Regions from separate parts of the Streptomyces sp. NPDC051582 genome, predicted to be linked through region 2. Evidence: riboswitches for the same ligand, from Rfam matches in the RefSeq annotation. Region 2 holds a riboswitch; the other holds the start of a gene.
The links. Region 2 has a riboswitch for glycine ahead of gcvT (glycine cleavage system aminomethyltransferase GcvT). Riboswitches for the same ligand answer to the same signal wherever they lie in the genome.
Positions count from the first base shown of each region.

Region 1 (14,648 bases), on a different contig from region 2:
GCTGCCGCGCCGCCCGTCGGTCTCGATGACCCCGCGTTCGCGCAGCGTCCGGTAGGCCGCGGCGACGGTGTTCGGGTTCACCCCGAGCACGCCCGCGAGCTCCCGCATCGGCGGCAGCAGTGCTCCCGGGGCCAATGCGCCCGACCCGACGCCCGCCTCGACGCTCGCCGCGATATCCGATGCGCGACGCCCTGTGATCCGATACTCTCCTAGCACAAAGCCAAGTATGCACTAGTACAACGGAGAACGCACCATGACCGCCACGACCGACACGCAAGAGATCCCCGAAACGTCCGGGGCGACCGGGGCGACCGGCGGCGGCTACGAGCCCACCGACCGCACCGTCCCGAGCCGCTCCCGCGAGCGGGCCCGCTACGACCGCGAGACGGTCCACTCGATACTCGACCAGGCCTACGTCTGCCACCTCGGCTTCGTCCGCGACGGCGCCCCGGTGGTCCTGCCGACCCTCTACGGGCGCGTCGGCGAGACCCTCTACGTCCACGGCTCGACCGGCTCGCGCCCGCTGCTCGCCGCGGGCCAGACCGACCCGGGGCTGCCCGTCTGCCTGACCGTGACGCACGTGGACGGCCTGGTGCTGGCGCGCTCCGCCTTCCACCACTCGATCAACTACCGCTCGGTGGTCGTGCACGGCACCGCCCACCAGGTGACCGACGAGGCCGAGCGCCGGATGGCCCTCGACGCCCTCGTCGACCACGTGGTTCCCGGCCGCTCGGCCGACTCCCGGCCCGCCAACGCCAAGGAGCTCGCCGCCACCGCGGTGATCCGCCTCGACCTCGACGAGGTGTCGGCGAAGATCCGCACGGGCGGCCCCAACGACGAGCCCGAGGACACGGGCCTGCCCTACTGGTCGGGCGTGGTCCCGGTCGCGCCGGTGCACGGCACCCCGATCCCGGCCGACGACCTGACCCCCGGGATCGCCACTCCGGACTACCTCGCCGCGCTCTGAGCCCCGAGCGGCTCACCGGACTCACGCGACTCACGGGCGGGCCGGACCTCCGGTCCGCCCGCAGGGCCGTCCCCGGCCCTGCCCGTCTCCGCCGCGATCAGCGCGCCCACGGCCGTCAGCAGCAGTACGGTGCCCAGCACCACGGCGCCGGTCAGCCGCTCCCCCAGCACCAGGACGGCGATCACGGCCGCGCTCACCGGCTCGATCAGCATGATCACGGACACCGTCGCGGCCCGCACCGCGGCGGCCCCGGTGAAGTACAGCGCGTACGCCAGCGCCGTCGGCACCGTGGCCACGTACACCAGCAGCCACAGCACCCGCCCGAGCTCGGCGGTGTGCGGCACCAGCCCCTCCGCCGCGGCGAGCGGCAGCAGGCACACCGTGCCGACGGCGACCGACCAGGCGGTGGTGACCAGCGGGTCCCCGCCCGCCCCGCGCCGCCCCAGCCAGCGGGCCCGCAGGGTCATCCCGGCGTACCCGGCGGCCGACAGCAGGGCCCAGCCGACCCCGAGCGGCCGCACCTCGCCCCCACCGCCGCCCAGGACGAGAACGGCGAGCCCGGCGAGCGCCCCCACGACCGCGGCCACACCGCCCCGGCCCAGCCGCTCGCCCATCCAGTACCGCGCCCCGACCGCGATCAGCACGGGTCCGGCGCCCAGGGTGACCACCGTGCCGACCGCCAGGCCGGTCTCGCGCACGGCGGCGAAGTACGCGGCCTGGAAGAGCGTGAACATCAGGCCGGTGCCGATGAGCGAGGCCGCCGACGGCCGCGCCGCGGCCCGGGCGGCGGCCGCCGCGGCCCGGGGCCGGCGTACGGCGAGCACCCCGAGCAGCACCACCAGCCCGCCGGCGCACCGCCAGAACGACAGGGCGAGCGGGCCGAGGTCACTGGCCAGGAAGAGGAGGGAGGCGGCCGCCCCGGCGGTGCCCCAGGCGGCTCCCGCGACGACGAGGTACAGCAGACTGCGCCCGGAAGCGGGCGAAAGATTCGACACGAGTGTGCTCCGCGCATGCGTGAAGGATGAAGGGGAAGGTCATCGCTTCGCGGGCAGCGCGGATCCGCCCGGGAACTCTCCGGGCCGGATCCTCGTCACAGGGGCAGCTGCCCGCGGCTACGCGGCGGGAGGCGGAAGTACGGTCGAAGGCACGATCGCCACCTTAGGCTCTCGTCGTCTCGCGGTCCAGAACGAGCGCCTCCGGATCGGCCGCCCCCGGCGGGGTGGGCCGCGCGGACTGCGCGATGAACGCCCCGCCCAGCACCAGCGCACCGCCGACGATCTGCGGGGTCGAGAGGTGCTCCTTCAGCAGGATCCAGGCGAACACGGTGGCCACCACCGCCTCCAGGCACGCCACGACACCGGCCACCTGCGGCGAGAGCTTGCGCACCGAGACCACGCCGGTCAGGTAGGCGAAGACGGTCGCGATCAGCACCACCCAGCCGAGCAGGACCCACGCGGACACCCTCAGGTCCCCCATCGAGGCCTGTCCGCCCAGCACCTGCCAGTCCATCTGCCACGGCCGGGCGATCACCGTCATCACCAGCGCGCCGATCAGCATGCCGAACGCGATCACGCCGATCGGGTCGGGTACGTCGTCCTCGGCCCCGTCGCCCGCGCCGTGGTCCGCGAACACGAAGTAGAAGGCCTGGCAGCAGGCTGCGGCGAGGCCGAGCAGCACACCGAGGGGGTCCAGGCTCAGCCCGGACCAGATCTCCACGACGCAGGCCAGCCCCGCGACGGCGACGGCGGCGCCGGCCGCGGCCGCCCGGGTCACCGGCTTGCGCTGTACGAAGCGGATCCAGCCGAGCAGCAGCGCCGGGCCGAGGTACTCCAGCAGCAGGGCCACGCCGACCGGGATCCGGGACAGGGAGGCGAAGTAGAAGGCCTGGACGCCCGCGACGGCGACGATCCCGAAGCCGACGAGCAGCAGGGGTTTGCGCACCAGGAGCCGGCGGTGGCGCCAGGCCAGCGGGGACAGCACCAGCGCCGCCCCGGCCACCCTGAGCCAGACCATGTGGAGGGGGTCGAGACCTGCCTCGATCAGCGGCTTCGCCGCCACACCGGAACCACCGAACGCAACGGCCGAGACGAGCGCGAGGCCCAGTCCGGCGTTTCTCCCTGACGCTTGCATCGGGCCATCATGGCAGGGCCGGTCAGGACCGTCATGGGCGTGACACCTGTTGAGACGGATCCGAGACCGCGCGTGACCGCACCGATGATTTCTGACAGGTCGTCAGTATTGAATGTTCCGCCCGCCGGGGCTACCTTCCGCCGCACGTACCCGACGAGAAGGGGTGGCCGCATGGCCGAAGTGACCGCGGAATCACGCATCGAGGCGTCCGCCGCGAAGGTCTGGGCCCAGCTGACGGACTGGGCGGCGTACGGCGAGTGGAGCATGACCCACACCAATTTCCCCAAGGGCGGCCCCGAGACCCTCGCGGTCGGGGCGACCTTCGTGGAGAACATGAAGATGATGGGCTTCCCGGCCGAGGTCGCCTGGAGCGTCTCGGAGCTGGAGGACGAGCGCCTCTTCGCCATTACGGGCAAGGGCCCGATGGGCGTGGCCATCCTCACCCGGTACACCCTGGTCCCGGACGGCGCGGCCACCACGGTCCGCATCGACGGGGAGTTCAACGGGGCCGCCGTCTCCCTCATGGCGGGCAAGCTCAAGGACTCCGCCACCGCCGCCCTGAACGAATCGCTGCGCAAGCTGGCCGGCCTGGTCGCCTGACCGCCCCACCCGGCCCCCACCCCACCCCGCCCCGACCCCTTCCCGGGCGGGCACCCGCATACGGCGGCGCGCCCCGCGAGAGGACTCGCGGGGCGCGCCGTTTCCATCGTGCGGGCCGGCTCAGTGCTCGTCGGCCAGGATCAGGTAGAGCTTCTTGCGGGCGTCGTTGATGACCGCGAGGGCCTTCTCGCGCTGCTCGGGCGAGCCGGTCTTGAAGACCTGCCCGAAGGCCTCGAACAGGCCGATCCCGGCCGTCCGGACCTCGTGCATCGCCTCGAAGTCGAACCCGCGCCCGGCATCGGCCCAGGGGGCCTCCGCGCCGGACTCGGCCTCGGTGCGGCCGGCGTCCGTGAGCGTGAACAGCTTCTTGCCGCCCTCGCTCTCGCTGGAGATGAGCCCCTCGTCCTCAAGCAGCTGGAGGGTCGGGTAGACCGATCCGGGGCTGGGCTTCCAGGCCCCGCCGCTGCGCTCGCCGATCTCCTGGATCATCTCGTAGCCGTGCATCGGCCGGTCCTTGAGCAGCGCCAGGATCGAGGCGCGCACATCTCCGCGCCGGGCCCGGCCGCGCGGTCCACCGCGTCCGCCGCGCCCGCCCCAGGGGCCGCCGCCGAAGGGCGGTCCGAACGGGCCGAAGGCGGCGCGCCGCCCCTTGAACTCCTCCCGACGATCGGGCCCGCAGTGCCCGTGGCCCCGTCCGTGCTCGTGCTGTCCGTGGTCGTGCTGTCCGTGAGAACGCATGGCTGCGCTCCTTTCGTCTTTCGGTTTCCCGTCATCGCTCTTGCGATGCCTCAACTATCGCTGACCCATCGCGACACGTCAACGATATATCGGAAACTCATACCGAACACGGCTGCGACCAGGCCAGTCATCCGCGATTGGCCTTTGTCGGCGATCGAGAAACGGCCCTACCGTCGGTCCATGCGCCTCCGAATCGTCGACGCCTTCACCGACCGCCCCTTCCGCGGCAACCCCGCCGGAGTGCTCCTCCTCGACGGCGGGTTCCCCCCGGACTCCTGGCTCCGGCAGGTGGCCGCCGAGGTCAACCTCTCCGAGACCGCCTTCGCCCACCCCCTGCCGCCCGGCGGGGACGCCGACTGGGCCCTGCGCTGGTTCACCCCGGCCGCCGAGGTCGACATGTGCGGCCACGCCACGCTCGCCACGGCGCACGTCATCGCGACGAGCGGCCTGGCCACGGGGCTGATCCGGTTCTCCGCGCGGTGCGGAATCCTCACCGCCGAAACGGCCGGGGACTCGACGATCACCATGGACTTCCCGACGTCCTCGCTGACCCCGGTGGAAGCGGATCCCGTGGTGCGCAACGCCCTCGGCGCGGAGATCAAGTCCGTGCACGACACGTCCGAACACATCGGCGACCTGCTCGTCGAGCTGGCGGACGAGCGGGCCGTGCGGGAGCTCGCCCCCGACCACGCCGCCCTGCGCGGCCACGCCCGCCGCGGGGTGATCGTCACCGCGGCCGCCGAGGACCCCTCCTGCGGGTACGACTTCGTCTCCCGCGGCTTCTTCCCGGCCGTCGGGATCGACGAGGACCCCGTTACCGGCAGCGCCCACACCGCGCTCGCCCCGTTCTGGGCCGCCCGGCTGGGCCGTACCTCACTCGTCGGCCTCCAGGGCGGCGCGCGCACCGGACTCGTCGCGGTCGAGCTGGCGGGCGACCGTACGCTGCTGACCGGCAACGCGGTCACCGTCATCGACGGCGAACTGCTCGCACACCCCCACGCCTAGGGGGTGTCTACGGCGTCGGCAGCCAGCCCACCTTGCCCGCGAGCAGCGCGTACCCGCCGAAGGCCACGATGTCGAGCAGGGCGTGCGCGACCACGAGCGGCATGACCCGGCCCCAGCGGCGGTAGGCGAGGACGAAGACGACGCCCATCACCATGTTGCCGATGAACCCGCCGATGCCCTGGTAGAGGTGGTACGAGCCGCGCAGCGCCGAGCTGGCCAGCAGGGCGGCCGTCGGCGACCAGCCCAGCTGGTCGAGCCGGCGCAGCAGGTACGCCAGCACGATGACCTCCTCCACCACGGAGTTCTGCACCGCGGAGAGGATCAGTACGGGGAACTTCCACCACACGTCGGGCAGCGCCTCCGGCACCACCGTCAGGTTGAACCCGCTCGCCCGCGCCCCCAGGTAGAAGGCCAGCCCCGCGCTGCCGATCCCGGCCGCCACCAGGGCCCCGCGCCCCAGGTCCCAGCCGGGCCGGCTCCGGTCGAAGCCCAGCACGCGCAGCCCCGGCACGCCCTCCCGGGTCAGCAGGTGGGCGACCAGCAGCACCGGCACCAGGGCGGTGCCGATGCCGAACAGCTGCCAGGCCAGGTCCAGCCAGGGCCGGCCGGGGGCGTACGAGCCGTTCAGGGTGGCGGCCTGGTCCTTGAGGCCGCCGGGCTTGGTCAGCGATCCGATGAAGCTGATCAGCGAGGAGACGGCGCTCGCCCCCAGCGACAGCGCCAGCACGAGCAGCGTCTCGGTGCGCAGCATTGCGCGCCCGTCCTCGTGCAACGCCTTGACCACCGGCTCCGGCTCCGCCCGCACGTCCGACTCCGTCCCGCCGTTCCGCTTCGTCCACCCCATACTGCCCCCTCGGCAGGGGAAGCGGATCACCGGACCCGGAGCGGACCTGAAGCGGACCCGCAGCGGGCCCGGAGCCGACGCGGGGGCGGCCGGATCAGCGCCGTACCGGCACCGCGGCGCCCACCTCCTCGTCCGCCAGTCCCACCGGCCAGGTGTGCACGGGATCGCCCTTGTGCATCAGCTCGCTGTAGCGCCGGGTGACGGCCGCCAGCGCCTCGTCCCGTTCCATCCCGGACGCCAGCGCCCGGTGGTAGGTGTCCACCTGCCAGGTCGCCCCGTTGACCCGCCGCTGGCAGCGCTCCTCGATGATGCCGAGGTAGTGGTCGCGGTCGGCGGGCTCGATGCCCCACGCGTCCAGTCCGGCCGCCGCCATCGGCAGCAGCTCGTCCAGGACCAGCCGTACGGCGGAGACGCTCGCCAGCCCGCCGCCGCGGCCCCGGCGCGGCCAGCGCAGCCGTGCGTCGATGCCGTAGCGGCAGGCCGCGTCGAAGTTGGCCTCCGCCTCGGCGAACGGCAGCCGCGTCCACACGGGCCGCTGCTCGTCGGCGAGCGTGCGGACCAGCCCGTAGTAGAAGGCGGCGTTCGCCACCACGTCGGCGACCGTCGGCCCGGCCGGCAGCACCCGGTTCTCCACCCGCAGGTGCGGCATCCCGTCGGCGACCCCGTACACGGGCCGGTTCCACCGGTAGACCGTCCCGTTGTGCAGGACCAGTTCCTGCAGGCTCGGCACCCCGCCCTCGGCGAGCACGCGCAGCGGCTCCTCCTCGTCGCAGATGGGCAGCAGGGCCGGGAAGTACCGGACGTTCTCGGCGAAGAGTTCGTACGCCGACTCCACCCAGCGCTCCCCGAACCAGGTCCGCGGCCGCACCCCCTGGGCCTGCAACTCGGGCGGCCGGGTGTCGGTGGCCTGCGTGAACAGCGGTGGCCGCGACTCGCGCCACAGCTCGCGCCCGAACAGGAACGGCGAGTTGGCGCCGACGGCTATCTGCACGGCCGTCACCGCCTGCGCCGCGTTCCACACGTCGGCGAACCGCCCGGGCGTCACTTGCAGGTGGAGTTGTACGGAGGTGCAGGCGGCCTCCGGGACGATCGACCCGGTGCTCCAGCTGAGCCGCTCCACCCCGTCGATGTCGAGCAGGAAGTCCTCGCCCCGCATCATCAGGATCTGCTCGTTCAGCAGCGAGTAGCGGTCCACCGCGGAGAGGTTGGCGGCGACCAGGTCGGAGCGGGTGAGCGTCGGCAGGATGCCGATCATCACCACCCCGGCGTCCATCTCCGCCGCCTGTCGGTGCGCATAGCCGAGACCCGCGCTCAGTTCCTCGGCGAGCTGGTCGAATACCCGACCGCCGAGACGGTGCGGAAGTACGTTCACCTCCAGGTTGAACATTCCGAGTTCGGTCTGGAAATCCTGGCTCGCTATCCGCTCCAGAACCTGCGCATTCACCATTCTCGGCAACCCGTCCGAACCCGCCAGATTCAGCTCGATCTCCAGCCCCATCATGTTCTTGGGGCGATCGAACCTCTTCTCCGCCAGAAGTCGCTCCAGCCCCTCCAGGCACTCGTGGAGCTTCCTCCGATACCTCTGCCGATCGGACAGGTCGAATCCGCCCGCCACGACCTTCTCCCCCATCGGAGCGTCCCTCCTCGATTGCGCCCGGCCCATGCCACCCGGGCGCGCGTGTACGGTCGATGATGCCCCGGAGGCGAGATCCATAACGCCGAGGGGGCGTGCGTGGCGGGGAGCGCGCGCCGGTTTGGCCGAAGGGCGCTATGGCACATTCACTTGGCAAGGCGTCGTATGCAAATTCCGCGCGGGTTTTGCCGGTTCCGGATAATGGGCGCTTTCCAGCCGAGCCCCCGTCCGGTAACCTCCGAGGTCAGCGCGACATGTTCGCGCGCAAGCGGCATGAAAGCCATGACAGCGGGACCGGTAAGCGACTTGTCGGCAATAGGCGGGACAGCTACCCGAAACACTGCGTGAACACATGTCGTATAAACTCCGCAAACGAGGCAGAGAGTTGGCGCGCGGCCATTGCCCCTCAGCCCCCCTCTGGCCCCAGAATGCGACAGCGCCGTCCGCACCTGCCCCGTTCCCCAGGTCTCCCAAGTGAGAGGCGACCCACCATGCCGCTGCATGTCCCTCCGGCTCCCGCGCCCGCCCTGCGCAGCGTCCTCGCGGCACTCGGTTCCCCCACCGCCGTCCACGAGGCGCACACTCCGGCCCTGCGCGCGCTGCAGGGTCCGATGACCGCCGAACTGCCGCTGCCGGTCCACGTCCTGGACCGGCTGAACGTCTCCCAGCTGGCGACGGGGGGCCGCCCGCCCCGCACCCGGCTGACCGCCTGGCGGTTCCTGATCCGCAGCGGCGACCGCTACGTCGCCGCCGCGGACACCCGGCTGACGCCGGACGGCTGGGTCTTCTCCCATTTCTTCGAGGGCCCCTACGTCGCCGCCACCGAACGCGCCCTGCGCCAGGCGGAATCCCTCGGCAAGAACTACCAGCCGCGCTTGCTGTCCGTACCGGAGCTGTACATGCTCACGCTGTGGCTGCACGGGGCGGTCGGCGCCGACCCCTCCGCCGGGCTGCCGGCCGCCGCGGACCTGCTGGTTCCGCTGGCCCCGGCCCCGCCCGGCATCGCCCCGTACCGGCCGCACCCGGTGTCCGAGCTGTTGCCCGTGATGACGCACCGACTCACTCCACCGAGCCCGCCGGTCCCGCCGTCGCTGGCCGCACCGGCCGCCTGAGCGGGTTTCGAGGCTGCGGTCCGGCGGCGCTGAGCAGGTGCGTTCCCTGCCGGTGGTCCGTACGACCCATTCGGCCTAGCCCAGTCGGGCCACCCCCGAACCACCCGAAATGACAGGGGAGTTGAGCTGAACCGCCCGCACGGGTGATGCGTCATCAATCTATGAGGACAGCTGCCGGGAAATCCCTGCGGACGCAACTCCGGAGGGCAACACTGGGACCCTGACCAAACCAAGACGTTGATACGGGGGGCGGCCATGAACAAAGCTTCGAGCCGCAGCACACAGACCACACCGCAGCGAAAGAACGCATCCATGTGCCAGCACCAGCCAGCGTGCCCGTCAGCCGACTCCGCCGACCGGGAGGCCGCCAAGCCGTTGGCCAACCACCCGGAACAGGGCTGGAGCCTGCTGTGCAACGGCGTCCTGCTCTTCGAGGACACCGGTGAGCTGCTGCCGGACGGCCAGATCATCGCCCCGCACCGCCCGCTCGCGGCGGCGCATGTGATGAAGGCGGCCTAGCCGGCGACAGCACTGAACGGGAACGGAGCGCAAGAGAACGACGAAGGGCCGGCCCGGGAATGATTCTCCCGGACCGGCCCTTCGTCATGCAGTCACTTCACACGAATGTGTCAGTTGTCGTACTCGTCCAGCGGCGGGCAGGAGCAGACCAGGTTGCGGTCGCCGAAGGCGCCGTCGATCCGGCGCACCGGCGGCCAGTACTTCTCCGCCGCCGTGACCCCGCCCGGGAACACGGCCTCGTCGCGGCTGTACGGGTGGTTCCACTCGCCGCCCAGCGCCGCCGCGGTGTGCGGGGAGTTGGCCAGCGGGTTGTCGTCCACCGGCCACTCGCCGCCCGCGACCCGCTCGATCTCGCCGCGGATGGCGATCATCGCGTCGCAGAAGCGGTCGATCTCGGCGAGGTCCTCGGACTCCGTCGGCTCGATCATCAGCGTGCCGGCCACCGGGAAGGACATCGTCGGCGCGTGGAAGCCGTAGTCGATCAGGCGCTTGGCGATGTCGTCGACGCTGACGCCCGTCGCCTTCGACAGCGGGCGCAGGTCGATGATGCACTCGTGCGCGACCAGGTTGCCCGGGCCGGTGTAGAGCACGGGGTAGTGCGGCTCCAGGCGCTTGGCGATGTAGTTCGCGCCGAGCACCGCCACCTGGGTGGCGCGCTTGAGGCCCTCGCCGCCCATCAGGCGCACGTACGACCAGGAGATCGGCAGGATGCCCGCCGAGCCCCACGGGGCGGCCGAGATCGGGCCGACGCCCGTCTCCGGACCCGCCGTGGGCTGGAGCGGGTGGTTCGGAAGGTACGGGGCCAGGTGCGCCCGGACACCGACCGGGCCGACGCCCGGGCCGCCGCCGCCGTGCGGGATGCAGAAGGTCTTGTGCAGGTTCAGGTGCGAGACGTCGCCGCCGAAGTGACCCGGCTTGGCCAGGCCCACCAGGGCGTTCAGGTTGGCGCCGTCCACGTACACCTGACCGCCGGCCTCGTGCACCTGGGCGCAGATGTCGGCGACGTGCTCCTCGAACACACCGTGCGTCGAGGGGTACGTGATCATCAGCACGGCGAGCTCGTCGCGGTGCTGCTCGATCTTGGCGCGCAGGTCGGCCGCGTCCACCTCGCCGTCGTCGGCGGTCTTGACGACGACGACCTTCATGCCGGCCATCACGGCGCTGGCGGCGTTGGTGCCGTGCGCGGAGGACGGGATGAGGCAGACGGTGCGCTGCTCGTCGCCGTTCGCCCGGTGGTAGGCGCGGACGGCCAGCAGGCCGGCGAGCTCACCCTGGGAGCCGGCGTTCGGCTGGATGGAGACCTTGTCGTAGCCGGTGACCTCGCAGAGACGTTCCTCCAGCTCGGTGATGAGCGTGAGGTACCCCTCGGCCTGCTCGACCGGGGCGAACGGGTGCAGCTGGCCGAATTCGGGCCAGGTGACCGGCTCCATCTCGGTGGTCGCGTTGAGCTTCATGGTGCAGGAGCCCAGCGGGATCATGCCGCGGTCCAGCGCGTAGTCCTTGTCCGCCAGCTTGCGCAGGTAGCGCAGCATCGCGGTCTCGCTGCGGTGCTGGTGGAACACGGGGTGCGCCAGGTAGTCGTCCGAGCGCAGCAGGCCCTCGGGCAGCGCCTCGGCCGTGGTCTCGTCGAGCGTCTCGATGTCCGCGGTGACGCCGAAGGCGGCCCAGACGGCCTCGATGCCGGCGCGCAGCGTCGTCTCGTCGCAGGAGACGGAGACGAGGTCGGCGTCGACCTGGAACAGGTTGACCCCGCCCTGGCGGGCGGCGGCGACGACCTCGGCGGCCTTGCCGGGCACCCGGGCGGTGACGGTGTCGAAGTACGAGCCGTGCACGAGCTCGACCCCGCCGGCCCGGAGACCGGCCGCGAGCAGGCTCGCGTAGCGGTGCGTGCGGCGGGCGATCGTCCGCAGGCCGTCGGGGCCGTGGTAGACGGCGTACATGCCGGCCATGACGGCGAGCAGCACCTGCGCGGTGCAGATGTTGCTGGTGGCCTTCTCGCGGCGGATGTGCTGCTCACGGGTCTGCAGGGCGAGGCGGTAGGCCTTGTTGCCGTCCGCGTCCACGGAGACGCCGACGAGGCGGCCCGGCAGCGAGCGGGCGTGCTTGTCCTGGACGGCCATGTAGCCGGCGTGCGGACCGCCGAAGCCCATCGGGACGCCGAAGCGCTGGGTGGTGCCGACCGCGATGTCCGCGCCGAGCGCGCCCGGGGAAGTCAGCAGGGTCAGGGCCAGCAGGTCGGCGGAGACGGCGACGATCGCGCCGAGCTCGTGCGCCTGGTCGATGACCGGCTTGATGTCCCGCACGGCGCCGGAGGCGCCCGGGTACTGGAGGAGCACGCCGTAGACCCCGCGCTCGGCGACCTCGGCCGGGATGCCACCGGACAGGTCGGCGACGACGACCTCGATGCCGATCGGCTCGGCGCGGGTCTCGATCACGGCGATCGTCTGCGGCAGCGCGTCGGCGTCTACCAGGAAGATGTTGCCCTTGGACTTGCCCACGCGGCGGGCCAGCGTCATGGCCTCGGCGGCCGCCGTGCCCTCGTCGAGGAGGGAGGCGCCGGAGGTCGGCAGGCCGGTGAGGTCGGCGACGACGGTCTGGAAGTTGAGGAGCGCCTCCAGGCGGCCCTGCGAGATCTCGGGCTGGTAGGGCGTGTACGCCGTGTACCAGGCCGGGTTCTCCATCACGTTGCGCAGGATCACCGGCGGGGTGAAGGTCCCGTAGTAGCCGAGACCGATCATGGGCGTGAGGACCTGGTTGCGGTCGGCGAGCGTGCGCAGCTCGGCCAGCACCTCGGCCTCGGTCAGCGCCTCGGGCAGGTTCAGCGCCTCGGCGCTCTTGATCACATCCGGTACCGCGGCGGCGGTCAGTTCGTCCAGCGAGCCGTAGCCCACGTGGGCGAGCATCTTCGCCTGCGCCTCGGCATCCGGGCCGATGTGGCGCTGCTCGAAGGGGATGCCTCGCTCCAGCTGGGAGAGCGGAATGCGGTTGGCGGTCATGTACGGAGGCCTCCTGGGTCGTACGACCTGCGAGGGGCACCACGGCGCGGGCACCCGGACGGCCTCCCCCTCTGTCATCTCAACCTGAGAGCTTCACCGGAGTCGCGGGGGTGACCCGCGGATTCCGGCTTTCACCGTCGGTGAGGAGGGGAACCGGCACTGCGCGCCCGGTACCCGCCCCTGCTTTCCAGAGTGGCCTCGTCACGTGCGGTACGTATGCCTGAGAGATTCCGGGGAGGATTTGCTCCTTCGGCGCCTCCGTCGTTCTCACTCGGAGGACTCTCCCGCACAGGGTCAACAGCCGTCACCCAGCCTACCAGCGAGGTTCTGGCCCCTGCTTCGAGTGGCCCGCACTGCGGAAATGCCCTTCTGTAGTCATTACGGAGGAGTTGCGACCATATGGAGGGACCGTGCAGACCGACATCGATCCGCGCAGCCTGATCGGCCGCAAGGCGTTCGACCGCAACGGAACCAAGATCGGCACCGTCGACGAGGTGTACCTCGACGATGCCACGGGCGTGCCCGAGTGGGCCGCCGTCCGGACGGGCCTGTTCAGCCGGGACGCGTTCGTCCCGCTGGAGCCGAGCGAGGTCGTCGACGACACCCTGCGGGTCCCCTTCGAGCGCTCCCTCATCAAGGACGCCCCGGACTTCGGCGTCGGCCGCCACCTCTCCCCAGAACAGGAACTCCAGCTCTACCACCACTACGGCCTGGACATTTCCCTCCCGTCGGACATCCGCCGCGACTTCGGCCGCCTGGCGAACGGGGAGGACGGCCCCTAAGCCGCCGGCCGCGGATCGGCACGGCCCACGAGGGGCAGCGGATCGGAGGGCTCCAGCTCGGGGTCGTCCACTCGGAAGGTGCGCACCCGGCCCGGTGGCGATCCGGGCTGCTCGAAGCGCACGGTCACCCTCCCGACCCCGCTGCCCTGCACCCAGCCGGGCCCGTACACGGCGTGCAGTACGTCGCTCCCGGCCGCCCAGCGCCGCTCCGGGGCGGCCTCGGGCTCCCCGCCCGGCCCCCCGGCCTCCGCGCCCTCGGCGGCCCCTCCAGGCCCTCCAGGCCCCACCGCCCCCGAAGGCCCACCGGACTCCGCCGCACCATCCGCCGCTACGCCTCCAGCTCCCGCGGCGGCCCCCGCGGCACCCTCCGCGGCTGCGGCCCCGGCGACCGCCTCCGCGGCCGCAGCCTCCTCCGCCGCCAGCGACTGCGCGAACAGGTCCTCCTGCGTGTAGTCCGCCAGGCCCGTCACGCCCACCCCGAGCAGCCGAACCCCGCCCGTGGTGTCCACGGCCTCCAGCAGCCGCGCCGCGGCCTCCCGCACCACCGCGGGATCGTCCGTGGGCCCCCGCAGCGTCTCGGAGCGGGTCAGCGTGGAGAAGTCGTAGCGCCGCACCTTCAGCACGATCGTGCGCCCCGAGTGCCCCGAGCCGCGCAGCCTCTGCACGCACCGGTCGGCGAGGCGCTGCACCTCGGTGCGGATCCGCACCCGGTCGTGCAGGTCCACGTCGAAGGTGTCCTCCACCGACACCGACTTAGCGTCGCGCTCGGCGACCACGGGCCGGTCGTCCAGTCCCAGCGCCATCCGGTACAGCCCGAGCCCGTGCGAGCGCCCGACCATCCGGACCAGCTCGTCCTCGCCGGCCTCGGCCAGCTCCCCGACCGTGGTGATACCGGCCCGCCGCAGGTGCTCCCCGGTGACGGGCCCCACCCCGGGCAGGGTCCGCACCGACATCGGGGCGAGCAGCTCCCGCTCGGTGCCCGGTTCGATCAGCAGCAGCCCGGCCGGCTTGGCCTCCTCCGACGCCACCTTGGCCAGCATCTTGGATCCCGCCAGCCCCACGGACCCGCTCAGGCCCGTCACGGCCCGGATGTCCGCCCGCAGCCGCTCCCCCGTCTCCCGGGCGCCCTTCGAATCGAAGGCGGTCCCGCCCGCCTCCAGGTCCACGAAGGCCTCGTCCAGGCTGAGGGGCTCCACCAACGGGGACAGCTCCCGCAGCAGCCCCATGACCACCTCGCTGACCGCCTGGTACAGCCGGAAGCGCGGGATCAGGTACGCGCCGTTCGGGCAGAGCCGGCGCGCCTGGGCCGTCGGCATCGCCGA
Region 1 covers NZ_JBFAZJ010000013.1:9,122-23,769, reverse strand. Annotated here, with positions in the region: gene AB0M92_RS18300 (aminotransferase class I/II-fold pyridoxal phosphate-dependent enzyme) at 1-216, opposite strand, end outside; gene AB0M92_RS18295 (pyridoxamine 5'-phosphate oxidase family protein) at 254-967, shown strand; gene AB0M92_RS18290 (DMT family transporter) at 949-1,962, opposite strand; gene AB0M92_RS18285 (EamA family transporter) at 2,126-3,097, opposite strand; gene AB0M92_RS18280 (SRPBCC family protein) at 3,269-3,697, shown strand; gene AB0M92_RS18275 (PadR family transcriptional regulator) at 3,818-4,435, opposite strand; gene AB0M92_RS18270 (PhzF family phenazine biosynthesis isomerase) at 4,616-5,440, shown strand; gene AB0M92_RS18265 (CPBP family intramembrane glutamic endopeptidase) at 5,448-6,191, opposite strand; gene AB0M92_RS18260 (glutamate-cysteine ligase family protein) at 6,379-7,914, opposite strand; gene AB0M92_RS18255 (hypothetical protein) at 8,409-9,029, shown strand; gene AB0M92_RS18250 (DUF5999 family protein) at 9,342-9,548, shown strand; gene gcvP (aminomethyl-transferring glycine dehydrogenase) at 9,659-12,544, opposite strand; glycine riboswitch at 12,743-12,841, opposite strand; gene AB0M92_RS18240 (PRC-barrel domain-containing protein) at 12,955-13,326, shown strand; gene AB0M92_RS18235 (DNA polymerase IV) at 13,323-14,648, opposite strand, start outside.
Region 1: it holds a riboswitch for glycine, as region 2 does, so the genes downstream of both, gcvP (aminomethyl-transferring glycine dehydrogenase) here and gcvT (glycine cleavage system aminomethyltransferase GcvT) in region 2, are expected to answer to the same signal.

Region 2 (14,648 bases):
TCACGGCGGCCACCGCGAAGGCGGCGATGGCGGGCACGTCGAGGGTCCCGGAGCGCACGTGCCGCTCCTGGCCGCCGCCGTGCAGGACGGGTACGGGGCTCTGGTCTCGGCCGAGCAGCAGCGCGCCGATGCCGTACGGGCCGCCGATCTTGTGGCCGCTGACGGTCATGGCGGCGAGGCCGCTGTCGCCGAAGTGGACGTCGAGCTGTCCGAAGGCCTGGACGGCGTCGGAGTGCAGGGGGATCGCGAACTCACGGGCGACGGCGGCCAGTTCACGGACCGGCATGACGGTGCCGATCTCGTTGTTGGCCCACATGACGGTGGCCAGGGCCACGTCGTCGGGGTTGCGGGCGATGGCCTCGCGCAGGTCGTCGGGGCGTACGCGGCCGTAGCGGTCGACGGGGAGGTACTCGATCCGGGCGCCCTCGTGCTCGCCGAGCCAGTGGACGGCGTCGAGGACGGCGTGGTGCTCGACGGGGCTGGTGAGCACCCGGGTCCGGGCGGGGTCGGCGTCGCGGCGGGCCCAGTAGAGGCCCTTGACGGCGAGGTTGTCCGCCTCCGTGCCGCCCGCGGTGAAGACCACCTCGCTCGGGCGGGCGCCGAGTGCCTCGGCGAGGGCCTCGCGGGCCTCCTCGACGGTACGGCGGGCACGGCGGCCGGCGGCGTGGAGGGAGGACGCGTTGCCCGTGGCGGCGAACTGCGCGGTCATCGCCGCAGCGGCCTCCGGGAGCATCGGGGTGGTGGCGGCGTGGTCGAGGTAGGCCATGATCCCCTGATTCTACGAGTCCCCCCCGGGGCCCCGGACCCCCCGGTGCGGCGGGGGGTCCGGGGCGGCCCGGACCGGGGCCCGAAGGCGGGGGCTCGAAGCGGCCGGGTCCCCGGGTCAGCGCGGGGCGCGGGCCAGTTGGCGGGACTGGGCCACCAGATGGTCCGCGGAGTCCCAGACCTCGGCGTCCTCCTCCAGGAAGCCGCCGGCCAGGTTCCGGGTGGTGATGGAGATCCGCAGCGGACCGGGCGCCGGGCGCCTGCGGACGTGCGCGGTGAGCTCGATGGTGGGGCTCCAGCCCATCAGGCCCAGGTCGAAGCAGGTCGGCGGCAGCGCGTCCACCGCGAGCAGCATCGACAGCGGATCGGCGTCGCGGCCGTCGGCCAGCTCGAACCAGGCCCGCATCTCCCCCTTGCCGGAGGGCGCGCCGACCGCCCAGCCCGCGGTGGCCGGATCCAGCCGCAGCCGGAGCCGGTCCACGATCGCGTTGCTGCCGGGGATCGGGGCCGGGCCGGCCTCCGGGCCGAGGCAGTCCTCGTACGCCGGGAACACCGGCGGGACGGCGGTGGTGCGGACGTCGTCCGGGAGGGAGGCGAGGTCGCCGTACGAGGCGACGACCCGGATCCGCTCGATCTCGGCGCCGTTCTCGTCGTACTGGAAGAGGGAGGCCTGGCCGGTGGAGAGGGTGCGCCCGATCCGGACCACCTCGGTGCGGATCACGGCGGGACCGGGCACCGACGAGGTCAGGTAGTGGGCGGAGACGGTGAAGGGGTCCGGGTGCGGCAGGGCGGCCGACAGGGCCCGGCCGACCAGGGCCAGCAGGTAGCCGCCGTTCACGGCGGTGATGATCGTCCATCCGGCGGAGAGCTCCGCGTCGTACACGCCGGAATCGTCCGCGCGCGCGGTGACGGTGGTGTCCCGGTCGAATTCGCTGTCGCCGATGGAGGCCTGGGCCGCTGCGTATGCCATGGATTCAGCCTACCGCCGGTAGCTACTAAGCGGTAGCTTTCCATTGCTACATGCAGGTTACGGCTCCTCGGCCACCGAGGAGCGGCGGTTCCAGGCCAGCGGCGCCCGCCAGTGGTAGCGCATGGCGAGGAGCCGGAGCACGAACGTCGTGACGATCGCCGCGGCGGTCGTTGCGGCGTTGAGGGCGTCGAAGGCGATGGACAGGGCCACCATCGCGGCGCCGACGATCGCGGGGACGGCGTACATCTCGCGGTCGCGCAGCAGCGAGGGGACCTCGTTGGCCAGTACGTCGCGCAGGACGCCCCCGCCGACGGCCGTGGCCACGCCGAGCGCCGCGGACGCGGTCAGCCCGAGGCCGAACTCGTAGGCCTTGGTCGTGCCGGTGACGCAGAACAGGCCGAGGCCGGCGGCGTCGAAGACGTTGATGGCGCGGTTGATCCGCTGCACCTCGGGGTGGAGGAAGTAGACGATGACCGCCGCGACCAGCGGGGTCACGAAGAAGCTGAGCTCGCCGAAGGCGGCCGGCGGGACGGCGCCGATCACGAGGTCGCGGAAGAGGCCGCCGCCGAGGGCGGTGACGAGCGCGAGCACGCAGATGCCGAAGACGTCGAAGTTCTTGCGCACGGCGAGCAGCGCACCCGCGGTGGCGAAGACGAAGATGCCGGCGAGGTCCAGGGCATGCTGGATCCCGGGCGGGAAGAGATCGTGGAGCACCGCCCCATTGTGCAGCGCGCCCGGGCGGCGGTTCGACGGGGACGGCCCGGGCAGCCGCACGCCGCCGTCCCGGGGCTCCGGCCTGAGGCCCGGGACGGCGGCGCGGCGGCGGCGCGGCGGCGGCGGCGGACTACTCCGAGACCACGGCCAGGGCTTCGGCCGCGCCCGGCAGGGCCGGGTCGCCCGGGGCCTGGTCGGCGGCGTTCTCCGGGTGGTGGCAGGCCACCTGGTGGCCGGTGGCCGGCGTCAGCATCGGCGGCTCCTGGGTGGTGCAGATCTGCGTGGCCTTCCAGCACCGCGTGTGGAAGCGGCAGCCGGAGGGCGGCGAGATCGGCGACGGGACGTCGCCCTTGAGCAGGATGCGGCCGCTCTTCGCACCCCGGCGGCGCGGGTCCGGCACCGGCACGGCCGACAGCAGCGCCTTGGTGTACGGGTGCATCGGGTTCTCGTAGAGCGACTTGCGGTCGGTCAGCTCCACGATCTTGCCGAGGTACATCACCGCGATGCGGTCCGACACGTGCCGGATGACCGACAGGTCGTGCGCGATGATCACGTACGTGAGGCCGAGCTCCTCCTGGAGGTCGTCCAGCAGGTTCACCACCTGCGCCTGGATCGACACGTCCAGCGCCGAGACCGGCTCGTCGGCCACGACCAGCTTCGGGTTGAGGGCCAGCGCGCGGGCGATGCCGATGCGCTGGCGCTGGCCGCCCGAGAACTCGTGCGGGTACCGGTTGTAGTGCTCCGGGTTGAGGCCCACCAGGGACAGCAGGCGCTGCACCTCCGCCTTCAGGCCGCCCTCGGGCTGGACGCCCTGGAGCTTGAAGGGGGCGCCGACGATCGTGCCGACCGTGTGGCGCGGGTTCAGCGAGCCGTACGGGTCCTGGAAGATCATCTGCACGTCGCGGCGCAGCGGGCGCATCCCGGAGACCGACAGGTGCGTGATGTCGCGCCCCTCGAACTCGACCGTGCCGTCCGTCGGCTCCAGCAGGCGCGTGATCAGCCGGCCCATCGTCGACTTGCCGCAGCCGGACTCGCCGACGACGCCGAGCGTCTCACCGCGCCGGACGTCGAAGTCGATGCCGTCCACGGCCTTGACGGCCCCGACCTGCCGGCGCAGCAGCCCCTTGTTGATGGGGAAGTGCTTGACCAGGCCGGTCACCTTCAGCAGCGGCTGGGCCTCCGAGGCCTGCGGCGCGTCCGTCTTCTTCATGTCGGTCACAGCTTCGGCGCAATCTCTTCGGTCCAGATCCGGGTCCGCTCCTCGTGCGACATGTGGCACGCGGACCAGTGCCGGCCGCCGTCCTCGGTCAGCTCGGGCCGCTGGGTGCGGGTGATGCCGCCCTTGGGGACGTCGGCGTACGGGCAGCGCGGGTTGAAGGCGCAGCCGCTCGGGATGTTGATGAGGCTGGGCGGCGAGCCCTTGACCGGGATCAGGCGCTCGGTCTGCTCGCGGTCGATGCGCGGCATGGAGCCGAGCAGGCCCCAGGTGTAGGGGTGGCGGGGTTCGTAGAAGACCTTCTCGGCGCTGCCGCGCTCGATGCACCGGCCGCCGTACATCACGAGGATGTCGTCGGCCATCTCGGCGACCACGCCGAGGTCGTGCGTGATCATGATGACCGCGGACCCGAACTCCTTCTGGAGGTCGCGGATCAGGTCGAGGATCTGCGCCTGGACGGTGACGTCGAGGGCGGTGGTCGGCTCGTCCGCGATGAGCAGTTCGGGGTTGTTGACCAGCGCCATCGCGATCATCGCGCGCTGGCGCATACCACCGGAGAACTCGTGCGGGTACGCGTCGACGCGCCGGTGCGGCTCCGGGATCCCGACGCGGTCGAGCATCTCGACCGCCCGGGTGCGGGCGGTCTTCTTGTCGACGTCGTGGTGGGTCCGGTACGCCTCGATGATCTGCTTGCCGACCGAGTAGTACGGGTGCATCGCGGAGAGCGGGTCCTGGAAGACCATCGCCATCTTGTGGCCGCGCAGCTTGCGCACGTGGTCGGCGTCGGCCCGTACGAGGTCCTCGCCGTCGAGCACGACCTGGCCCGAGATGTGCGGGCGGCTGCGGGCGTTGCCGGTGCGGTGCAGGCCCATGATGGCCAGCGAGGTCACCGACTTGCCGGAGCCGGACTCGCCGACGATGCCGAGCGTCTTGCCGCGTTCCAGGTCGAAGGAGAGCCCGTCGACGGACTTGACCAGACCGTCGTCGGTCGGGAAGTGCACCTTGAGGTCGCGTACGGACAGGAAGGCCGCGCCCTGAGCCGGCGGCCCGGCCTGCTCGGGCACGAACGCGGGCCCGCTGCCGGTGGTGGGGTTCTCGGTCACGTCAGCCTCACGCGCGGGTCGATGACGGCGTACAGCAGGTCCACGATCAGGTTGGCCATCACCACGAACAGCGCGGCGAGCAGGGTGACGCCCATGATCACGGGAAGGTCGCCCTGACCGATGGCGGCGACGGCCGCCGTCCCCAGACCCTGGAAGTTGAAGGTCGTCTCGGTGAGCACCGCGCCGCCGAGGAGTCCGCCGAGGTCGAGGCCGAACATCGTGACGATCGGGGTGAGGGTGGAGCGCAGGGCGTGCTTGCGGATGACCACGCCCTCCTTGAGTCCCTTGGCGCGGGCGGTGCGGATGTAGTCCTCGCCGAGCACGTCCAGCATCGTGGCGCGGGTGATGCGGGCGTAGGTGGCGGCGAAGAGGAAGGCCAGGGTCACCCAGGGCAGGATCATGGAGTTGAGCCAGGCCAGCGGATCCTCGGTGAGTGGTCTGTAGTTGGACACGTCCAGCCAGCCGAGGCCGTAGACGAAGATCGCGGGGGCCACCATGCCGGTGAAGAAGATCGGCAGGGAGACGCCGGCGAGCGCGCCGACCATCACCGTGCGGTCGACGGCGGTCCGGCGTTTGAGCGCCGAGACCACACCGGTCGCCACACCGGCGATCACCCAGATGACCGCCGCGCCGAGGGCGAGCGAAAGGGTGACCGGCATGCGGTCGACCATGGTCTCCCAGACGGGCGCCTCGGTCTTGAAGGAGTATCCGAAGCAGGGGGCCGCACAGTGGGTGACATCCGTGCCGCCGTCGTAGTCACGGCCGACGAAGATGCCCTTGACGAAGGTCAGGTACTGCTCGGAGATGGGCTTGTCGAAGCCCATCTTCACGCGGATGCCCGCCAGGGCGGTCTCGTTGGTCTCGCGACCGGCGTACATCAGGGCCGGATCGCTGCCTGTGATCTTGGGGACCGCGAAGAAGATGCCGAAGGTGACCACGGAGACCACCAACAGCGTGGCGACGACGTTGAACAGCCGCCGTATGAGGTAGACGAGCACTGCAGTCGGCCGCCCGGGGCGGGCGGCTGCCGTCCCTCGTGGGGACGGCAGCCGCCGCCTGCGGCCTTCACCTGCCCTTCGGACTAGCGCATGTGCGGTGAAGGCACTTGCCTGCTGTTACTTGGCGGCGATGCCGACCGTGGCCAGGTCGATCTTGCCCATGGAGTCGTTGAAGTAGACGTTCGTCAGACGCGGGTTGTGGTAGACGAAGGCCTTGTCGAAGTTGATGGGAAGGTAGAGGGCCTTCTCCATGACCTTCTTGTTGATGTCCGTGTAGAACGGGGCGGCGGCTTCCGGAGTCGCGGCGGCGGCAGCCGTCTTGAACAGCTGGTTGATCTCCGGGTCGTTGATCATCGTGTAGTTGTTGTTGCCGTTGGGCTGGATGAACGATCCGTCAACGAGCGGCTGGAGGAAGCCCGAGCCGGAGTTGTAGTCGGCGCCCCAGCCCATCACGATGATGCCGTAGTTCTTCTTCTTCACGTTCTCGGGCGAACCGATCACGGAGGAGGAGAGCTTGCCGTCGTACTGGTCGATGGTGACCTTGATGCCGACCTTGGCGAGCGAGGCCTGGAGCGACTCGGCCGTCTTCACCTCGGGGGCGCGGTTGTTGCGGACCGCGATGGTGGTCTCGAACCCGTCCGGCTTGCCACAGGCCTTGAGGGCCTCCTTGGCCTTGGCCTCCTGCGGCTCGCCCTTGGTCAGGTTGAACGGGTCGTAGCCCTTGTCGGCACCGGGGATGCCGGGCGGCAGCATGTTCGCGCCGAGGTCACCGCTGGTCGGGCCGCCGCGGGCGGTCTGCAGGGACTTCGGGTCGGCCGCGTAGATGACGGCCTTGCGGCACTCGATGTTGTCGAACGGCGCGACCGTGGTCGGGAAGGCGAAGTAGCGGATGTAGCCCGTGAACGGGTTGTCCGCGTTGGCCTTCAGCTTCTCGTCCTTGAGGACCTTGTTCTTGCCGGCCTGCTGCATGCCCGTGCCGTCGATGGCGAGGTCGATGTCGCCCGACAGCAGACGCGCGTCCATGTCGTCCGGGTTGGTGGTCACCGTGAAGGAGACCTTGTCCGGCAGACCCTTGCGGATCGTGTCGGTCTTCGGGTCCCAGTTCTCGTTGCGGACGAAGGTCGCGCCCTTGCTCGCGGTGAAGCTCTCGACCTTGTACGGGCCGGTGGAGACGGGCTTGTTGGTGTAGGTGGCGCCCGTGTCCTTGGCCTGCGGGACCGGCGAGGAGGACGGCATCGCCAGCAGGTAGCTGAAGTCGGAGTTGGCGCTCGCCAGGTTGAAGACGATCGTCTTGTCGTCCGGCGTCTCGACGGACTTCAGGCCCATCTTGTTGGCGTCGGTGTCCTTGTACGGGCCGGGGTACTTCTGGCCCTGGTCCAGGATGTCGATCAGGTAGGTGGGACCGCCGGACAGCACGTCCTGCGCGAAGACGCGCTCGATGCCGTACTTGAAGTCCTTCGAGGTGATCGGCGTGCCGTCCTCGAACTTGACGCCGTCCTTGATCTTGAGGGTGTACGTCTTGCCCTCGTTGCTCAGGACCGGCAGGCCCTCGGCGAGGTCCGGGACGAGCTTGCTGCCGTCCTTGCCCGGCTTGCTGTCGTACGCGAGCAGCTGACGCACGTAGAGGCGCTGGATGTCCCACACGAAGCCGTAGTAGGCACGCGCCGGGTCGAGGTAGTCGACGTCCTGCGGCGACCAGAGCTTGAGCTCGCCGCCCTTGGCGTCCGAGGGGTTCACCATGCCGGTGGTGGCGGCGTTGAAGGCGGCGCCGCCCTTGCCCTCGGTCTTCGTGTCGCCGTCACTGCCACCGCAAGCGGCGGTCAGGGACAGGGCGGCGATCACGGCGGTGATCGCGAATGCCTGCTTTCTGCGGATCACGTTGGTCCAACCTCCATTGGTGGGTGAATCGTTGAAGCTGTTCAGCTGCCCTTGGGGTCGAGTGCGTCGCGCAGCCCGTCCCCGAAGAGGTTGAACGCCAGGACGGTGATGAAGATCGTGATACCGGGGACCACCATGTAGGCGGGGTCGTCCTGGTAGATGGGGATGGCGTCGGAGAGCATCTTTCCCCAGGAGGCGGTGGGCGGCTTGACGCCGGCGCCCAGGAAGCTGAGGGCCGCCTCCGTCAGGATGTTGGTCGGGATGAGCAGCGTCGAGTAGACGAGGATCGGCGCGACCAGGTTGGGCAGCAGCTCCTTGATGAGGATGTAGCCGCGCCCGGCGCCGAGGCTGCGCGCGGCCTCGACGTACTCGCGCTCCCGCAGGGAGATCGTCTGGCCGCGGACGATGCGCCCGATGTACGGCCAGCCGAAGAAGCCGATCACGACGATCAGCACGCCCATCCGGACGCCCGAACCCGAGAACCCCCAGAGGGAGTTGGGGACGACGGAGACCAGGGCGATGGTGAACAGCAGCTGCGGGAAGGCGAGCAGCAGGTCCATGATGCGGCTGATGACGCCGTCGACCCAGCCGCCTATGAACCCGGCGAGTGCGCCGAGGAGGCTGCCTATCGTGACCGACACGAAGGCCGACAGGAAGGCGACGACCAGCGAGATGCGGGCGCCGTAGACGATCCGGCTGAACACGTCGCGCCCGTTGGTGGGTTCGACGCCGAGCAGGAAGTCGGAGCTCATGCCGCCGAAGGAGCCGATCGGTGTGCCGAGGTCCGGGTCGATCAGGTCCTCGTGGAACTCGTTGGGCGGGTGGCCCAGCAGGCTCACGATCTGCGGCGCGAAGACCGCCACCAGGATCAGGAAGATCACGACCACGCCGCCGGTCAGCGCGACCTTGTCGCGCTTGAGCCGCATCCAGGCGATGCGGCCGGGCGAGCGGCCTTCGATGGCCTTGGCTGGGACGTCGGCTACGGACACGGGAGCGGGTGATTCCGCGCTCGTGTCATGCAGTGGTGCCGTCATCGTGGTGGGGACCCCTCTCGGCCGACGGGTTGCCGGCCCATGCCCGCCGCTGTGGCGGCGTTGGTGCGGAGTGGCGCTCGGAGTGCGTGGTGATACGCAGGACGCGTGTGAGGTGCAGGAATTGCGGGAAGTGCCGTGCAAAGCCACAAGCAAAAAATCATTTGCCGAACCGGGCCTGGAAGGACTGACCGGCTCTTGGGTGGGGAGTCTTCATCGGCGCTGCGATCAGCCGCCAGACCCGCAGATGAATGGATGCGCAACCGTGATGTGAGGGTCGGGTTCCCGTTATCCGGACTTCGCTCTCGCCTGAGCGGATCAAGCCCGTCCGTTCGGTACGCAATCGGACATGGCGCCCAACTCGCGGTAGGACCATGCGTTTTGGGCCCACAAGGGCGGCGAAATCCGGACAAGTCGAAGGCCGCGGGGAACGATCGTTCCCCGCGGCCTTCGGTTGGGTCGATACGGTCGTCCCGGTCCGTGGACCGGGGCCGGCTCAGTACGCCGGAGCCTGGCCCTCGCGGTCGTAGAAGGGGCGGGTCTGGGCGCGCAGCCACATCGCGACGGGGTCGTGCTCGTCCGCCAGCGCCACCGTGCACACCGGCACGCCCTCGGGCACCGCGCCGACCGACTGGCGCATCATCTCCCGTACGGATTCCAGCGCGGGCGCGGAGGCGTCGTACAGGTCGAGCCCGACCGCGAGGTACGGGGAGCCCAGCGAGGGCTGCACCCAGGCGCGGCGCAGCGAGCGCACGGCGGGGGTGCGGTGCGCGTGCTGGGTCAGCAGCCCGTAGAACTGCGGGAGCTCCAGGGCGGGCTCGGAGAGCCGCAGCGGGCCGGCCGGCATCCGGTCGAGGCCGGTGGCGATGCGGCGCAGGTCGGCCCAGGGGATGCCGAGGCCGCCGCCCTGGGCGTGCGGGTTGAGCCACAGGCCCCAGCGGTCCGGGTAGAGGGCGCGGGCGATGTCCCGGCCGGTGACCACCTCGTAGCCCCGGCTCCAGCCGCTGGCGGCCAGCTCCTGGGGGGAGGTCACGCAGGGCGCGTACCCGAGGCCCTCGACCTCCATGCCGCCGTACTGGGCGTCCGGGGAGCCCGGCTGCCCCTGCCAGAGCAGCATCCACAGCCGGCCCTCGGCGAGGGCGTGCAGAAGCGACTCGTAGCTCTCGAAGCGCCCGGGCGTCACCTGGCGCATCATGTGCTCGACCTGCCCGGCCGCGGCCGTGCCTGACGCACTCACCCGGTACCCCTCTTCGTCCGCCCGTCCACCCGTATCGGCACCCAGCTTAAGCGGCGCTACGCGAGGTAGAAGGGGCGTACGCGCTCGGCGATGAAGTCGACCACCGGGTCCTGCGCGGCGTCGAGGAGGATCAACTGCACGGGCCAGGGCGGCGCGACGCGGGCCAGGGCCCGGCCGAGGGCGTCCATCGGGGCGTTCCGCATCCCGGGCTCCCATCCCAGCAGCCGGACACCGATGTAGAGCTCCGGCGCCCCGCCCTCGACGCTGGCCAGGCAGCGGTGGGCGGCCGCGACCACGCCGCAGGCGCGGAACTCCTCGGCCGCGGCGGTCAGGAAGTCCACCGGGTCCTCCTGCCAGTCGGGCTCGTAGAGCCGGACGCGGCCGCCGGTGGCGGGGCCGTCGAGCGGGGTCCGGCCGGTGCGGCAGAGTTCCGCCACGGCGGGCGGGGGCAGCGGCACGCCGACGGCGCCCTCGGGGTTCACGGCGATGCCCAGCTGCGGGGGCAGGCCGCGGGCGAACTCGACGGCGGGGGCCACGGCGAAGTCCATGGCGGGGCCGGCGCAGGCCCGGAACTGGGCCTCGGAGCTGTACACGGGCACGTACGGGGCCCCGTTGATCTCCATGGTGGGCAGCGTGAGACCGCCGGCCGCGTCCGGGGCGGCGCCGCCGGGCAGCGGCACCCAGAGCCGGCTGCGCCCGAGCACCTCGACGATCCGGGCCCCGGCGTCCGCCTGCCCGAGCGCCGCTCCGAGCACCTGCTCCAGCTCGTTGTCCGGCCAGCCGCCGCCCTGCATCTACGCCTCCGCTGTGGTTGTCGCCCGTACCGTCGCCCGAGGTTAACGGCTCGGGTGGCACCGGACGGCGGGGGGCCGGGGAGGGGGCGTGGAGGGGGCGTGCCGATCAGGCAGGGTCCCGGCGGAAGGCTATGCGGGTCACCGACGCGGCCGAGCCGCGGTCCAGCAGGACCGCCGAGGTGCAGCCGGCCGGGAGGCGGCCCGATTCCGCGTCGCGCAGCAGCCGGGCCACCGCGCCCCGGTGGCGGGCGAAGGCGTACGCCGACACCCCGCGCCCGCGCGCCTCCTGCCCGGCCAGCGCCTCCTCCGGGCTGGTGTCCAGCAGGAGCAGGTGCAGCGCCCGGCCCCGCCGCCGCGCGGCCGCCGCCAGCAGGCCGCGCACCCAGCTCTGCGTTCCGCAGTCGTGGACCACCGCCGAGGCACCGGAGCGCAGGGTCCGCCAGAGCCCCCAGTAGTGGGCGAAGCGGACCAGCGGCCGGTACACCCCGTACGGCAGCGCCCTCGGCATCCGCCGCTCCCAGCGCTCGCGCACGTCCTGGGAGTCGATGCCGCCGCCCTCGGCGGCCCGCTTGATCAGCGTGCTCTTGCCGCCGCCCGGAAGGCCGGACACGACGACGATGTCCCCTTCCGCGAAGCCGAGCCACTGCGGTCCGTGCGCGCCCCGGCCGCGCAGGTCGCGTACGGGAGCGCCCTCGGCGCGCGCCCGCCGCGCCGCCGGCACCCCGCCCACGGACCCCGTCCCGGTCAACGCCAGCACTCCGAATCTCCGCACAGTGATCGCCTCCCCCATCCGGGCCCCGCGGGGGCCCCATGCCCACTGAGTGTAAAGAGACGGTAATACGGGGCCCCCGGTTCCGGTCGTGTATCCCGGCCGCGTCCCGGATGCGTCACCGGTCCGTCACCACCGGTCCGCCACCACCGGCGCACCCCTTCCGCACGTTCTTTCGGGCCCGCACGCCCGATCGCCCGGACGGCGTGCAATGATGTGCGCCATCTGGACCAACTGCATACCGGCCGCTTGAATCCGCGCGGGAGAGTCCCGGCACGCCGTGAGGCGGTGCCCGGGCGCCGAAGGAGCAAGTACCTCCCTTGAATCTCTCAGGCCCCGTACCGCGTGGATGAGGCAGATCTGAAAAGCGAGCCGCGCCGCCGTCCCCCGCGACGGCACCCGCGTGCGCTCCACCCAAGGTGCAAGTCGACGTTCCCCGGGTCCGACCGGGAACTCTCGGCGAACCTCTCAGGTTCCGATGACAGATGGGGAGGATCGTCCTCGTCATGTCATGCCCTGGGACCCGGGAGCCACACCCATGAGCACTGCCCCCCGCCTGACCGCCCTCGATGCGCTGCACCGCTCGCTCGGTGCGACCATGACCGACTTCGCGGGCTGGGACATGCCCCTGCGGTACGCCAGTGAGCGCGACGAGCACAACGCCGTCCGCACCAAGGCCGGCCTCTTCGACCTCTCCCACATGGGCGAGATCACGCTGACCGGCCCGGAGGCCGTCAAGGCCCTGGACTACGCGCTGGTGGGCAACATCTCCACCGTCGGCGTCGGCCGCGCCCGCTACACGCACATCTGCCAGGAGGACGGCGGGATCCTCGACGACCTGATCGTCTACCGCCTGGGCGAGAGCGAGTACATGGTCGTCGCGAACGCCTCCAACGCCCAGGTCGTCCTGGACGCCCTGACCGAGCGCGCCGCCGGGTTCGACACCGAGGTCCGCGACGACCGCGACGCGTACGCGCTGATCGCCGTCCAGGGCCCGGAATCCCCCGGCATCCTCGCCTCCCTCACCGACGCCGACCTCGACGGGCTGAAGTACTACGCCGGTCTGCCGGGCACGGTCGCGGGTGTACCCGCGCTGATCGCACGTACGGGCTACACCGGCGAGGACGGCTTCGAGCTGTTCGTCGCCCCCGAGCACGCCGTCCGGCTGTGGGAGGCCCTGACCAAGGCCGGCGAGGGCGTCGGCCTGGTCCCGGCCGGCCTGTCCTGCCGGGACACGCTGCGCCTGGAGGCGGGCATGCCGCTGTACGGGCACGAGCTGACCACCTCCCTCACCCCGTTCGACGCGGGGCTGGGCCGGGTCGTGAAGTTCGAGAAGGAGGGCGACTTCGTCGGCCGCGCCGCGCTGGAGGCCGCCGCCGAGCGCTCCGCCACGAAGGCGCCGCGCAAGCTGGTCGGCCTGATCGCCGAGGGCCGCCGCGTCCCGCGCGCCGGCTTCCCCGTCGTGGCCGACGGCCAGGTCATCGGCGAGGTCACCTCCGGCGCCCCGTCCCCGACGGTGGGCAAGCCGATCGCGATGGCCTACGTGGACGCGACGCACGCCGCGCCCGGCACCTCCGGCGTCGGCGTGGACATTCGCGGTACGCATGAGCCGTACGAGGTCGTGGCCCTGCCGTTCTACAAGCGGCAGAAGTAGCGCCCGTACGCCGTACCGGCCGTCTCACTCCGCAAGACCACCGTTCGTATCCACTCCCCCGCATCCAGGAGAATCAGGTCATGAGCAACCCCCAGCAGCTGCGTTACACCAAGGAGCACGAGTGGCTGTCGGACGCCGTGGACGGCGTCGCGACGGTCGGCATCACGGAGTTCGCGGCCAACGCGCTCGGTGACGTCGTCTACGCCCAGCTCCCCGCGGTCGGCGACACCGTGACCGAGGGCGAGACCTGTGGCGAGCTGGAGTCGACCAAGTCGGTCAGCGACCTGTACTCCCCCGTCTCCGGTGAGATCGTCGAGTTCAACCAGGACGTCGTGGACGACCCGGCCCTGGTGAACTCCGCCCCGTTCGCGGGTGGCTGGCTGTTCAAGGTGCGTCTCTCGGAGGAGCCGAAGGACGTGCTGACGGCCGACGAGTACGCCGCGCTCACCCACTCCGACAACTGAGTCCCAGGGGAACCTGATGTCCGTTCTGAACACCCCCCTCCACGAGCTCGACCCCGACGTCGCCGCCGCCGTCGACGCCGAGCTCGCCCGCCAGCAGTCCACCCTGGAAATGATCGCGTCGGAGAACTTCGCTCCGGTCGCGGTCATGGAGGCCCAGGGCTCGGTCCTGACCAACAAGTACGCCGAGGGTTACCCGGGCCGCCGTTACTACGGCGGCTGCGAGCACGTCGACGTGGTCGAGCAGATCGCGATCGACCGCATCAAGGAGCTCTTCGGCGCCGAGGCCGCGAACGTCCAGCCGCACTCCGGTGCGCAGGCGAACGCCGCCGCGATGTTCGCGCTGCTGAAGCCGGGCGACACGATCATGGGCCTGAACCTGGCCCACGGCGGTCACCTGACCCACGGCATGAAGATCAACTTCTCCGGCAAGCTCTACAACGTGGTCCCGTACCACGTCGGTGAGGACGGCCAGGTCGACATGGCCGAGGTCGAGCGCCTCGCCAAGGAGTCCAAGCCGCAGCTGATCGTCGCCGGCTGGTCCGCCTACCCGCGCCAGCTGGACTTCGCCGCCTTCCGCCGCATCGCGGACGAGGTCGGCGCGTACCTGATGGTCGACATGGCGCACTTCGCCGGCCTGGTGGCCGCGGGTCTGCACCCGAACCCGGTGCCGCACGCCCACGTCGTCACCACCACCACGCACAAGACCCTCGGCGGTCCGCGCGGCGGTGTCATCCTGTCGACGCAGGAGCTGGCCAAGAAGATCAACTCCGCGGTCTTCCCGGGTCAGCAGGGCGGTCCGCTGGAGCACGTGATCGCGGCCAAGGCGGTCTCCTTCAAGGTGGCGGCCTCGCCCGAGTTCAAGGAGCGCCAGGAGCGCACCCTGGAGGGCGCGAAGATCCTCGCCGCCCGCCTGGTCCAGGACGACGTCAAGGCCGTGGGTGTGGACGTCCTCACCGGCGGCACCGACGTGCACCTGGTCCTGGTCGACCTGCGCAACTCCGAGCTGGACGGCCAGCAGGCCGAGGACCGCCTCCACGAGGTCGGCATCACGGTCA
Region 2 covers NZ_JBFAZJ010000003.1:242,180-256,827, forward strand. Annotated here, with positions in the region: gene AB0M92_RS06670 (cysteine desulfurase family protein) at 1-766, opposite strand, end outside; gene AB0M92_RS06675 (thioesterase family protein) at 884-1,735, opposite strand; gene AB0M92_RS06680 (trimeric intracellular cation channel family protein) at 1,793-2,449, opposite strand; gene AB0M92_RS06685 (dipeptide ABC transporter ATP-binding protein) at 2,580-3,659, opposite strand; gene AB0M92_RS06690 (ABC transporter ATP-binding protein) at 3,665-4,729, opposite strand; gene AB0M92_RS06695 (ABC transporter permease) at 4,765-5,766, opposite strand; gene AB0M92_RS06700 (ABC transporter substrate-binding protein) at 5,884-7,644, opposite strand; gene AB0M92_RS06705 (ABC transporter permease) at 7,686-8,678, opposite strand; gene AB0M92_RS06710 (enhanced serine sensitivity protein SseB C-terminal domain-containing protein) at 9,172-9,912, opposite strand; gene AB0M92_RS06715 (enhanced serine sensitivity protein SseB) at 9,969-10,706, opposite strand; gene AB0M92_RS06720 (AAA family ATPase) at 10,813-11,436, opposite strand; glycine riboswitch at 11,726-11,829, shown strand; gene gcvT (glycine cleavage system aminomethyltransferase GcvT) at 12,014-13,129, shown strand; gene gcvH (glycine cleavage system protein GcvH) at 13,210-13,593, shown strand; gene glyA (serine hydroxymethyltransferase) at 13,610-14,648, shown strand, end outside.